Regions from separate parts of the Bacillus sp. ISL-47 genome, predicted to be linked through region 1. Evidence: riboswitches for the same ligand, from Rfam matches in the RefSeq annotation. Region 1 holds a riboswitch; each other region holds the start of a gene.

The links. A riboswitch is a leader RNA that binds a small molecule or an ion and turns the genes downstream of it on or off. The one in region 1 is predicted to bind thiamine pyrophosphate.
Region 2: another riboswitch for thiamine pyrophosphate. It lies ahead of J7I93_RS19840 (ABC transporter substrate-binding protein); the one in region 1 lies ahead of thiC (phosphomethylpyrimidine synthase ThiC).
Region 3: another riboswitch for thiamine pyrophosphate. It lies ahead of J7I93_RS12020 (YkoF family thiamine/hydroxymethylpyrimidine-binding protein); the one in region 1 lies ahead of thiC (phosphomethylpyrimidine synthase ThiC).

Annotation. Positions count from the first base shown of each region.
Region 1 is NZ_JAGGQS010000046.1:46,442-50,476, forward strand. Features, by position in the region: gene thiO (glycine oxidase ThiO) at 1-20, opposite strand, end outside; gene tenI (thiazole tautomerase TenI) at 21-629, opposite strand; gene thiC (phosphomethylpyrimidine synthase ThiC) at 1,026-2,810, opposite strand; TPP riboswitch at 2,934-3,047, opposite strand; gene J7I93_RS16030 (cation diffusion facilitator family transporter) at 3,263-4,035, opposite strand, start outside.
Region 2 is NZ_JAGGQS010000059.1:26,086-30,120, reverse strand. Features, by position in the region: gene J7I93_RS19850 (NAD-dependent protein deacylase) at 109-819, opposite strand; gene J7I93_RS19845 (YkvA family protein) at 963-1,376, shown strand; TPP riboswitch at 1,991-2,099, shown strand; gene J7I93_RS19840 (ABC transporter substrate-binding protein) at 2,215-3,216, shown strand; gene J7I93_RS19835 (thiamine-binding protein) at 3,231-3,524, shown strand; gene J7I93_RS19830 (ABC transporter permease) at 3,521-4,035, shown strand, end outside.
Region 3 is NZ_JAGGQS010000035.1:3,617-7,651, reverse strand. Features, by position in the region: gene J7I93_RS12025 (Cof-type HAD-IIB family hydrolase) at 363-1,229, opposite strand; TPP riboswitch at 1,457-1,557, shown strand; gene J7I93_RS12020 (YkoF family thiamine/hydroxymethylpyrimidine-binding protein) at 1,820-2,434, shown strand; gene J7I93_RS12015 (ECF transporter S component) at 2,427-3,023, shown strand; gene J7I93_RS12010 (ABC transporter ATP-binding protein) at 3,007-4,035, shown strand, end outside.

The DNA.
Region 1 (4,035 bases):
GCGTCATACACTTTTCTCATTCACTGCCCCTCCTCGTTTAATTTCTTTGAAAATAGCTTTGCTGCCTCAACAGGATCCTTTGCCTGTAAAATCCCCGACATTACAGCAATGCCATCTGCTCCCGCCTCCAAAACTTCAGGAACGTTCTCATGTTTAATGCCGCCAATAGCCAATACTGGGATATCATTTCTCCTTTTAACAGCCTCCAATGCCCCAATTCCTCTTGGCGGAACTCCCTTCTTAGAATCTGTTTCAAAAATGTGGCCAAACAGAACATAATCTGCTCCTTGTTTTGTTGCCTCTTCGGCTTCTTCAAGAGAATGTACGGAACAGCCGATTGGCATATCAGGAAAATGCCTTCTTACAACGTGGACTGGCAGACTGTGAAAAGCAAGCTGCACACCCGTTTTAAACGCCCAGGCAACATCCACCCGATCATTTATAACGATTTTATGAATAGGGATTCCCTCTTTAAGAAGCAGCTTTACTCCTGTAAATAGCTCCCTTGAAGTTCGATGTTTTTCCCGCAAGTGGAATCTATCGGTAAAGGGTTCCAGGTCACTTGCTATTTCAGCAAAAGCCTCTAGAGATAGCTTTCCATCCGATATAACATGAAGCTGTTTCCTCATGGCCAACTCCCTACCTTTATTAAATTTTAGGCTCTGTTAACCTTTGGTGTTGATTTCCACTACAGGCACTCGCTTTCCGCGGGCGGTCCGGGAGCCTCCTCGGCGCTTTGCGCCTGTGGGGTCTCCCTTTGATCCGCACTCCCGCAGGAGTCTCGCGCCTTCCGTTCCAATCAACACGTGCTAATATTAAAAATGGACTTTAACAGAGCCAGATTATAAAACTTAAAACCGCCTCCAAATAGGAAGCGGCTGTATGGGGCTATAAATTTCCCGATACTCCACTTCCCTACGCTTGAATTATCCCGATCAGGTTCTAAGGGTCTAAAAGCTTTTGCTTTAATCTCACCCTTGAAGCAGCACCCCAGCGGACATAATTTCTATTAAACTATAATAAGACTACTGATAAATACGACCCCCGGCTTGCTGGAATTCATCCGCTTTTTCTTCCAAGCCTTTCTTTATCGCTTCCTCCGTGCCAAGCCTTTGCTCCTTAGCATAATTGCGAATATCCTGAGAAATTCTCATGCTGCAAAATTTGGGCCCGCACATGGAACAAAAGTGTGCTGTTTTTGCCCCTTCAGCCGGCAACGTCTCATCATGGTATTCCAAAGCACGTTCAGGATCCAGTGATAGATTGAATTGATCCCTCCATCGGAATTCAAACCGGGCTTTTGACAGGGCATCATCTCTTTTTTGTGCGCCTGGGTGGCCCTTTGCCAAATCCGCGGCATGTGCAGCTATTTTATAAGTAATGACACCCTCGCGGACATCATCCCGATTTGGCAAACCCAAATGTTCTTTAGGGGTAACATAGCAAAGCATTGCGGTTCCAAACCAGCCTATCATGGCAGCCCCGATTGCAGAGGTAATATGATCATATCCGGGAGCGATATCAGTCGTAAGGGGGCCGAGTGTGTAGAATGGCGCTTCCTTGCAGATTTCCAATTGTTTATCCATATTCTCTTTAATTAAGTGCATGGGAACATGGCCTGGTCCCTCTACCATAACCTGCACATCGTGTTCCCAGGCAATTTGGGTCAGTTCCCCAAGTGTCTCGAGCTCTGCAAATTGAGCCTCGTCGTTGGCATCTGCAATCGATCCCGGCCGCAATCCATCCCCCAGGGAGAAGGCCACATCATAGGATTTCATAATTTCGCAGATTTCTTCAAAATGAGTATATAAAAAGTTTTCTTTATGATGATGCAAACACCACTGGGCCATAATGGATCCGCCCCTCGATACAATTCCGGTTAACCGTTTTGCTGTTAACGGAACATACCGAAGAAGAACACCTGCATGAATGGTAAAGTAGTCAACCCCTTGCTCCGCTTGTTCAATTAAGGTGTCACGATAAACCTCCCACGTAAGATCCTCGGCGATGCCGTTAACCTTTTCGAGGGCTTGATAGATTGGAACGGTGCCGACTGGGACTGCAGAGTTTCTGATTATCCATTCACGTGTGGTATGAATATTTTTACCTGTGGATAGATCCATGATCGTATCTGCTCCCCAGCGTGTAGCCCAGGTCATTTTTTCTACCTCTTCTTCAATAGAGGATGAAACGGCAGAGTTTCCAATGTTCGCATTAATTTTAACGTGGAAATTTCTCCCTATAATCATTGGCTCTGTTTCTGGGTGATTGATATTAGCAGGAATGATTGCCCGGCCCCTGGCTACTTCAGAACGGACAAATTCCGGGTCCATGTTTTCTCTAATGGCTATAAACTCCATCTCAGGAGTGATGATTCCGTTTTTGGCATAGTGAAGCTGGGTGACATTTTCTCCTTTTTTCGCACGCAATGGCTTGCGGGCTAATCCTGTAAAAACTTTATGATTGGCACGCGGATCGTTCTCTTTTTGATACCCATTATCCTCAGGCTTAATTTTCCGCCCATCATACTCTTCAACATCCCCGCGCTCATGAATCCAACCATTTCGCAGGGCAGGAAGCCCTTTTTTAAGATCTGCCAAATATTTAGGATCCGTATAAGGGCCGCTCGTATCATATACGCGAACCGGATGATTGATTTCTTCTCCAAAAGTTCCGCTCGTGGGACTTAGTTCAATCTCACGCATAGGAACCTTCATATCAGGTCTGGATCCTCCCACATAGATTTTTTTGCTGCCTGTAAAGCCCGACATAATGGAAATATGTTCTTGATTTAATGAACTTGCAGTCATTCGAATCTCTCCCTTATAAAAATGTAAGGACGAGATCTAGAGCCAAGGAAGTGCCAGATATGTAAAAAAGCCGGTCCACATGAATATGGACCGGCTTAACCGTAGATGTTTTGTACAAAAAAACTTTGCACTCACTAACTTCCCCACGCTGGTATGATCCAGATCAGGTCCAAAGAGTCAAGAAACTTAACGTGTTTCTTTCTCAGCCCAAACTATTGGGCACCCCTAGTTATTGCTATTAAAATTCAACTTCAGTATACATAAAGCAGGAAATAAATAAAAGGTTTTTTTTAAAACTCCTCCAATATACACAAAAATTCCATGCTTTCCCGTTCCAGCAGGAGCAGTCGCAAATCCCGTTATCCAGGGCCTTTATACTAGTGTAAATCCTTTTGTCTATCACAAGGGAAGCCTGTCCAAACCGGCAACAGGCATTTTATTTCTTGCTTTCCCTAATTCGGCTCCACATGAACATGAACATCATACACCCCATAATCATTCTTCATCACTCTCTCCACATGTGTCGCAATATCATGGGCTTCCTTAATATCCAGCGCGGAATTAACAAGAATGACCACATCTATGACTTCATTGTTTCCGTAGCTTCTGCCTTTAATATCTTTGATCCCTTTAACCCCATCTATTTTTACAATGACCTCATGATAGTGTTTGATTTTATTTTCATCAAAGCCATCTGAAAGATCATGCGAAGCCTGCCTAAAGATATCCCAGGCTGTTTTGCATATTAAAAGCCCGACAATAATGGCCGTCACGGGATCAAGCCAGGGCATATTCAGTTGTGATCCAAATATCCCAATGGCGGCCCCAAAACTTACCCAAGCATCAGAGATATTATCCTTTGCCGCTGCCATTACAGCTTTGCTGTTAATTTTAAGGGCTAATTTTTTGTTGTAACGATAAACAAAGTACATGGCCAGGCCGGAAAATACGCCGGTATAAGCGGCCATGATGTCAGGAGACTCCTGCACCCCTTCAAACATGGAGGAGACAGCATTCATCAGCACTTGCAGCCCCACCGCTGCCATGATAAAGGAGGCAACCATCGATGCTATTGTTTCACTTTTCCAGTGGCCATACCCGTGATTTTTATCAGGCGGCCTCTGTGATATTCTCAAGCCGATGAGGACAGCAACAGATGCTATGATATCGGTTGTATTGTTAAGGCCATCTGCTTTCAATGCAGCAGAGCCACTCATATAACCAA
Region 2 (4,035 bases), on a different contig from region 1:
TCGAATCGCATGAGGAACATTCGAAAAGACAATAGGCAAAATCAAGGTTCACTGTCCATTATAGTAGAAAGAATGAAAAAAGCATAGCCGGAGTTTTACTTTTTAGACTTAGATGACTCTATCTATTTCTTCTAGCACCTCTCCAATTTTCCGGTTATGAATAACTTCATCTGCATAAAAATCAAAATCTGTAGGCTCCATGTTAACAATTACGAGCTTTGCACCGTTTTGTTTGGCTATTAACGGGAACTGGTTGGCCGGAGTAACGGTCAAGGATGAACCAAGCACAATAAAAAGCTCAGCCTTCTCTGATGCATCTGCAGCAAAATCCAATGCCAGTTCAGGAAGCATTTCACCAAAGAGGACGATTGAAGGGCGAAGCATTCCCCCGCATGTACAATGATAATGGTCGTGCAGATATTCCTCACTCGGATATTCTTTTTTGCATACCTGGCAATGGAGTGTTTGCAGGTTCCCGTGAAGCTCAGCCATATTACAGCTGCCGGCCAGCCTATGGAATCCATCTACATTCTGGGTAATGATGCTTTGGAGAATGCCCCTTTTTTCCCAATTTGCGAGAATATAGTGCCCTTTATGAGGCTTACATTCCTTTAAGCCTGTGACCCTGTGCCGGTAAAATTCAATAAACTCATTCACATTATGATTTAAAGCTTCTGTACTGGCTATTTTCCCAGGATCCTTCTTTTTCCACATTCCATTATCAGCAGACCTGAAATCAGGCAAACCGCTCTCCGTGGACATACCTGCTCCAGTTAAAATAACGGTATACCTTGATTCCTTCAGCCATTTTTCAAGCATAGTTATCATCTCCGAAATATATTATTCCTCTAAAATACTATTTCCATCTTTTTCAAAGGATAAAATGTTTATGTCTTCCTATGTATGCGGTAAATAATAGATTATATGTGTTTACGCCATTTATCAATATAGGAGTGATTGCAATGCCAGAGACGGAAACAAAAGATTACCGGGAAGGCTTTAAAAGGTTCTCTTCTAGAGCCAAGAGATATGCGGAAGATCCTGTAAAAACAAGAGGATTGCTAAGCAAAGCGACAACAAAAGCTAATCAGAATAAATCTTCATTAAGTGATATATGGGAAAATTTCCAGCTATTGATTGACTTGGTTAAATCCTGGTCAAAAGGAGATTACAGGCACATTTCAAAAAAATCGATCCTATTTATTATCGCTTCAATCTTGTACTTTGTTTCACCAGTGGACCTTGTACCCGATTTTTTAGCAGGAATGGGGATCATTGATGATGCAGCTGTGCTTGGATTTGCTGTAAGCCAAATTACAGGAGAGCTTGAAAAATTTAAAATCTGGAAGGAAAGCCGGGCGATTGAAATGGAATAAAAAAACTTGAAACTGCCGGATTATACAGAACCACTTGTTTTTGCGAAGGTTTGGAAAGGAAGATAATAAAAACCTCATACAGGAGGTTTTTATTATGGAAACGGTGATTGCCGACCTCAGTCGAAACCGTTTTTGTACGCAGTCATTTCCTTGTTTCGTCAGGGTTAAAAGATATGGAATCATGACCTGTCATACAATGCTTCATTTACTGCTTTTTTAGATATTGGACTGCAGGCTTTATCAGCCATGGCTTGGAGGCTGCAGCTTCCAGAAAAGGGTTTATCGGCCGATTTTAGTAAAATACCGGCCAAACTGTTTGATTTACCGGCCAATTTTAGCAAAATACCGGCCAAACCGGTTGATTTACCGGCCAATTTTAGCAAAATACCGTTTAAACGGCCAATCTCTGTTTTTTAACGGCCAAAACCGCCATTTTATCGGCCAAATAAGGGGAGGGATCGGCCAAAACGAAAGTTTGCCGACGAACTATAAACTTTTTGCTGTCCATTTTTATTCCTTTTGTTATAATGGTGAAGGAAAGTCATAGAAGCTTTAAAATAGAACGCCTCATGAAGGTATTTATTTTTGCAGATTGTTTGTCTAAAATTGAATAGCAAGAATTGTAGGGGAACTGGTTTAGCCGGTTGAGACTTCATCATAAGATGTTGACCCTTTGAACCTGATCTGGCTCATACCAGCGTAGGGAACATATTCTTAAACATAAAAATGTTTGTTATATGCGCTCTGGTATCTATGCCGGGGCGTTTTTATTTTTTCAGGGCAAGCTATAATTATCTTTCCGGAAAAAGACTACATAAAACAAACAGGAGGGTTAATGATGAAAAGATGGATGGCAGCTGTTTGTTCTGTCCTAATGCTCGCTGGCTGTGCCGGGAATGGGCAAGAAACACAGCCGGGAAACGAAGAAAAGGCCAAAGAAGAATTGAAGAAAGTCACAGTTGTTCTGGACTGGACACCAAATACCAATCATACAGGCTTATACGCAGCTAAGGACAAAGGCTATTTTGAAGAGGAAGGACTTGACGTGGAAATCATTATGCCTGGAGAAGCTGGTGCAGACCAGCTGACGGCATCGGGTAAGGCGGATTTCGGTGTCAGCTATCAGGAAAGCATCACGGAAGCCCGGGTACAGGGTGTTCCGCTCGTATCGGTCGCTGCTGTTATTCAGCATAATACATCCGGCTTTGCTTCCCCAGCAGATAAAAATATTAAAACACCAAAGGATTTTGAAGGGAAAACTTATGGTGGCTGGGGAGCGCCGGTTGAAAAATCAGTAATCGAGTCATTGATGAAAACAGAGAATGCAGATGTTGAGAAAGTTTCGATTGTCAACATGGGGGACGCTGATTTTTTTACGGCTGTTAAGAGAGATATAGATTTTGCATGGATTTATTATGGCTGGACAGGTGTAGAAGCCGAGCTGCGAGGGGAAAAGATTAATATGGTCTACCTGACTGACTACTCGGAAAAACTGGACTATTACACACCTGTATTGGCTACCAATGAGAAAATGATACAAACTAATCCGGATACCGTAAAAGCATTTGTCAAAGCGGCATCCAAAGGCTATGAATATGCTATTGAGAACCCTGATGAAGCAGCTGATATTCTTCTCGAGAACGCTCCAGACCTTGATAGCGAACTGGTTAAAAGGAGCCAGGAATGGCTTTCTCCCCGTTATCAGGACGATGCAGCCAGATGGGGTGAACAAAAGCTTGAGGTTTGGGAAAACTATGCAAAGTGGATGCATGAAAATGGCCTTTTAGATAAAGAATTAGATGCCGGCAAAGCTTTCACAAATGACTTCCTGCCGGAATAAGGAGAGTTAATGAAATGGCAAACGCACTTGTAAGCATTCAAATCATACCGAAAACAAAAAATGGGGAAAATGTTATACCATATGTTGACGAAGCCATCAGCGTAATACAGGAATCCGGGGTTAAATATGAGGTTCACCCCCTGGAAACAACAATGGAGGGCGATCTGGAACATTTATTGAAAATCGTCGCAGAAATGAATACCAAAATGATTGAAAAAGGAAGCAGCAATGTTATTTCACAGGTGAAGATCCTATATCAGCCAACTGGAATTGAAATGAATGATTTAACGGAGAAATACCGTCCATGAAAAATGTTTTAATGAAAGGATGGAGACCGGCTGCGGTTCTCCTCCTTTTATTCATTCTGTGGGAGCTGGCAATCATGCTGGCTGAAGTCCCTGCATGGCTGCTGCCGCCGCCGACTGAAATTTTTCAGGAAGCGGTTGCCGGATGGGATGGCTTTCTCCTTCACCTTCAATCCACTGTCATGCTTTCATTACTGGGGTTTGCGATTGGTACGGGAATCGGCTTGCTTACAGCCGTATTGCTGCACTTATTGCCTTTTTTAAGGGAGTCGATTTACCCGCTCCTCATTCTATCGCAAAATGTACCCATCATTGTTCTGGCCCCTTTGCTGGTTGTGTGGTTTGGATTCGGCATTCTTCCAAAACTGATCGTCATCACATTGGTTTGCTTTTTCCCGATTACAGTTGCCGCTTTGGATGGCTTCAGGCAAACACCCCGAGAACTTAAGCACTATATGCTAATGGCAGGAGCAAACAAAGGACAGCTGTTTTGGAAATTGGAACTTCCATATTC
Region 3 (4,035 bases), on a different contig from region 1:
TGCTGACAAACTTCTTTAAGTGTACAGAAACGGGTAAAGGAGGTCAATATAGGGTAAAAGATTCCTACTAGATTGGTAAATTGCTTAATGGCTATATTTTGTGGCATTGATATATGTTAAGCCGGAATCCTGCTTTTGCGTCGTGCCGCTACTTTTATGCTTCGTGCCCAAATGGGCTTGCGTCCTCCTGGCACTTTTTTCCGTTATTTTCACGACTCTTTGCGTCTTTCTCTCCTTTTTGCATCATCTCCCCGCTCCAGCCTGCATTGCGTCCTTATTGCTCTTGCTTTTGCGTCAATTTCTCAATTTTATTTTCATCAAAAAAGAGCCGATTATCATAATCGCACTCTCTTTTGTTTGCTTTATTTTAATAGATTCATTTTCCTCAGGAATTCGATCGGTTGCTGTTTGCGGAAGTGCTCTTTGACCATATAGCTGACTCCGTTTTGGTTATTGGATCGGGTTAGCCAGTCTGCAGCTTTTTTCACTTCCGCCGGGGCATTGCCCATTGCCACACCGAGGCCGGCTGCTTCGATCATTTCCAGATCATCTATAGAGTCGCCAATAACGACCATTTGGTTTCTTGAGATTCCCAGATGTTCTCCCAAATAAAGCAATCCGTTCACCTTGGATACTCCTGCGGGAACAATATCCATGCGAAGGTCATTCAGTTTTATGATGTCGATGTTTTGAAACATGCCTTTAATAGAATCATGAGCATCTTGCAGGTCCTCTTTATCTTCAAAGTAGACTTCGATTTTTGGAGGTGTGACAGGTTCATCCAAAATGGTATCGCTCAATGAATCTACAAATTGCTGTGAGTAAAAGATGGGATCTCCTGTAGTAAATACTGTTTTAGCAAGCATATTGGAATTTAGTTTTGTTTTGTTTGCCAGGGAATATTTTTCGTGCACCAGCCTGATTTGACATGTGAAGCCTTCAAGCAGGCGCACTATTTCAAACGTTTCATCTTCCTGTATACGTTTTACAAAAATTGGTTTTTCCGGAGAAGCGGCAATATAAGCCCCTCTGTGTGTGACCAGCAAAGAATTAAGTTTCAGCGCTTTCGCCACTTTCTTTGCAGAAGGAAAGCTCCTTGACGTTACAAGCGTTACATAAATTCCTTTTTGCTGTACATATTCAATCGCTTCTTTAGTGGATTTATGAAGTCTTCCATTTGATTGGAGAAGTGTTCCATCAATATTTAAAGCAAGCATTCGGTATATCATCTACTTTGCCCCCTATTCTCGGTGTAAAATTGTCCTATTACACTTTTATGAAGAAATGCAATTGATTAGAACATGACATGGACAATGCAAACATTTTTCTTTAGCTTGTAGGAATTGGCAATGACTACTTCAATTTGAGAGACTGTTTAATTCAAAGAATTATAAATTATCCATTTACAATTCAATGTTCGCGTATTAAGATGGAGTCAAATAAAAACTGCATATCAAGTTTGCACTAGGGGAGCTTTTGGCTGAGAAGAACATTCCGTTCTGACCCTTATGACCCGATCTGGATAATACCAGCGTGGGGAAGTGCAGGTGAACGGCTATCATTTTTTATGTATTGATAACATTCAACTGCATTTCCTCATGGAAATGCAGTTTTTTATTTTTAGGCTGTGATAAAGCTAAATGTTGATTTCAGCCCCTTGTTGATTGTTGCGGGTGAAGTGAGTCATAGGGAGATCACACAAGCGCTAGACGCCGAGGAGGCTTCCGGACCGCCTGCGGTTCGCTGAGTGCGTGGAGCGGAAATCAACAGGCAAGATTAACAGAGCCTATTTTTATAAAAAATTAGGAGGAATGACAGTATGCAAGAAAATTTCTTATGTGGAACAAGCGAGATTACAGGGTGCAGATTTTCTATTTATCCTATGTCTGACCGGTTTGTGGATATTATTTTATCGGCACTGAATGAAGTGGACACAAGCAAGGTATGGATGGAAACTGATGATGTCAGCACATGTGTGCGCGGCCGTTCCATTCATGTCTTTGATGTTGTAAAAGCCATTTACCTGGAAGCAGCCAAGCATGGCGACCATGTTGTTTTCAATGGCACTTTTTCAAACGGCTGTCCTGGAGATACGGCAGGCGATGCCTACCTAGCTGAAAATGAAGAGAGAGCAAATAAGGAAAAGTCTTCAAGTATCCTTCAGAAAGTTGCCGCCCAATTTGCCCTTTATCCAATGGGAATCCCTACATATATGGATGTCATAATGGACCAGGTGGAGCTGGCAAAATCACAGGGCACTTTTTCAAAAGGTGTCCATTATGCTTCAAGACTTGATGGAGATGCACATGCTGTTTTTAAAACGCTTGAAGATGCATTCGAGGGATGTAAAAAAAGTGATTCCACCCATATTGTTATGACAGTTAATATGTCTGCGAACAGCCCTTCCAATAAGGGGGCTGAATCATATGCTTGAAAAATGGAAGCTTCGTGAAGTGATCGTCCTTTCTGTTTTGGCTGTTGTGTTTGCGGTGGTTTATCTCGTTTTTCTTCAATTCGGGAACGTACTTTTTGGGATGTTCGGCTTGATTGGCTATGATATTATCTTTGGAATCTGGTTTATCGTTTCGATTATTGCTGCCTATATTATCAGAAAGCCCGGGGCTGCCTTTTTATCGGAAACCATTGCCGCAACGGTCGAGGTCATGATTGGCAATGCCGTCGGTCCACGCCTTATCATTTCGGGCATGATACAAGGAATTGGCGCAGAAGCTGTTTTTGCGGCTGCAAAATGGAGTAATTACCGCACTTGGATTTTAATCGCGGCAGGTATGGGCTCATCTGTCACAAGCTTTATATGGGGTTATTTTATTTCAGGCTATGCTGCACTTTCACCAGGTTATGTGACAGCCATGTTTTTCGTCCGGCTAGCAAGCGGCGCTTTACTGGCAGGTTTACTCGGAAAATGGCTGAGTGAAAGTCTGGCAAAAACAGGTGCATTGAGCAGCTTCCCGATCGGCAAGGAACGGAAAAGGGGAAAACCGGACAATGGAATTACGGCTTAACGAGGCTATTCTAAAGACAAAGCAGCTTACTTTTAGGCATGAAGAAGAGAAAAACCCTGTTTTTAATGGTGTGAATTTAAACCTTTTTCCTGAGGAGGCAGTTCTTATTCTCGGGCCCAGCGGCTGCGGAAAAAGTACACTTGCACTTTGCCTAAATAAATTGTACCCCGAGGCTGTAGATGGCCATCTTGAAGGATTGGTCTCTTTTAAGGGAAAATGGCTGAGCGCATTCAGACCAGGTGAGATTAATAGAAGCATTGGAATGGTATTTCAGGATCCTGAAAGCCAGTTTTGTATGGTAACCGTCGAGGATGAACTGGCGTTCGGACTGGAAAACATGAATATTCCTCCTGAGGATATTGGGCCAAAGATTGATCATGCACTTGAACTTGTCAACCTTCTCCCATATAAACATGCTAGGATTCACACCCTCTCAGGAGGGCAAAAGCAGAAGCTGGCTTTGGCATGTGTTTTGTCATTGGAACCGGAGATCCTGATCCTTGATGAACCGACAGCAAATCTGGATCCTGCCTCAAGCAGCGAGCTTGCCAGCATCATCAAGAAGCTTAGAACTAAGCTTTCACTTACACTGCTGATCATTGAACACAAACTGGATGAGTGGATTGATCAAATTGACCGCTGTCTGGTTTTGAACCGAGGAGGCGAAATTTTATTTAATGGCAAGCCGGATGCCTGCTTTACTGATTATGCAGAGGAGCTTCAGTCAGAAGGAATCTGGCTGCCAAGCACAGTAAGAGCTGGCCTTATAGCAAAGAAAGCCGGATTTTACTCCGGGTCCGCCCTTCCGCTAAACCAAAATGAACTAATTAAGGGATTAGCAGACCCTGATTCAGCAGTTCGGCTTTTTGAAAAAAAGAAAAATGTCTTAACTGGCTTAGCGGATCAAAGTATTCTTGAAGTCCAAAGACTTTCTTTTAGCAAAGGCGGAAATGAACTGTTAAAAGATATTAGTTTTTCTGTTAAAAAGGGGGAATTTATTGCAATAGCAGGA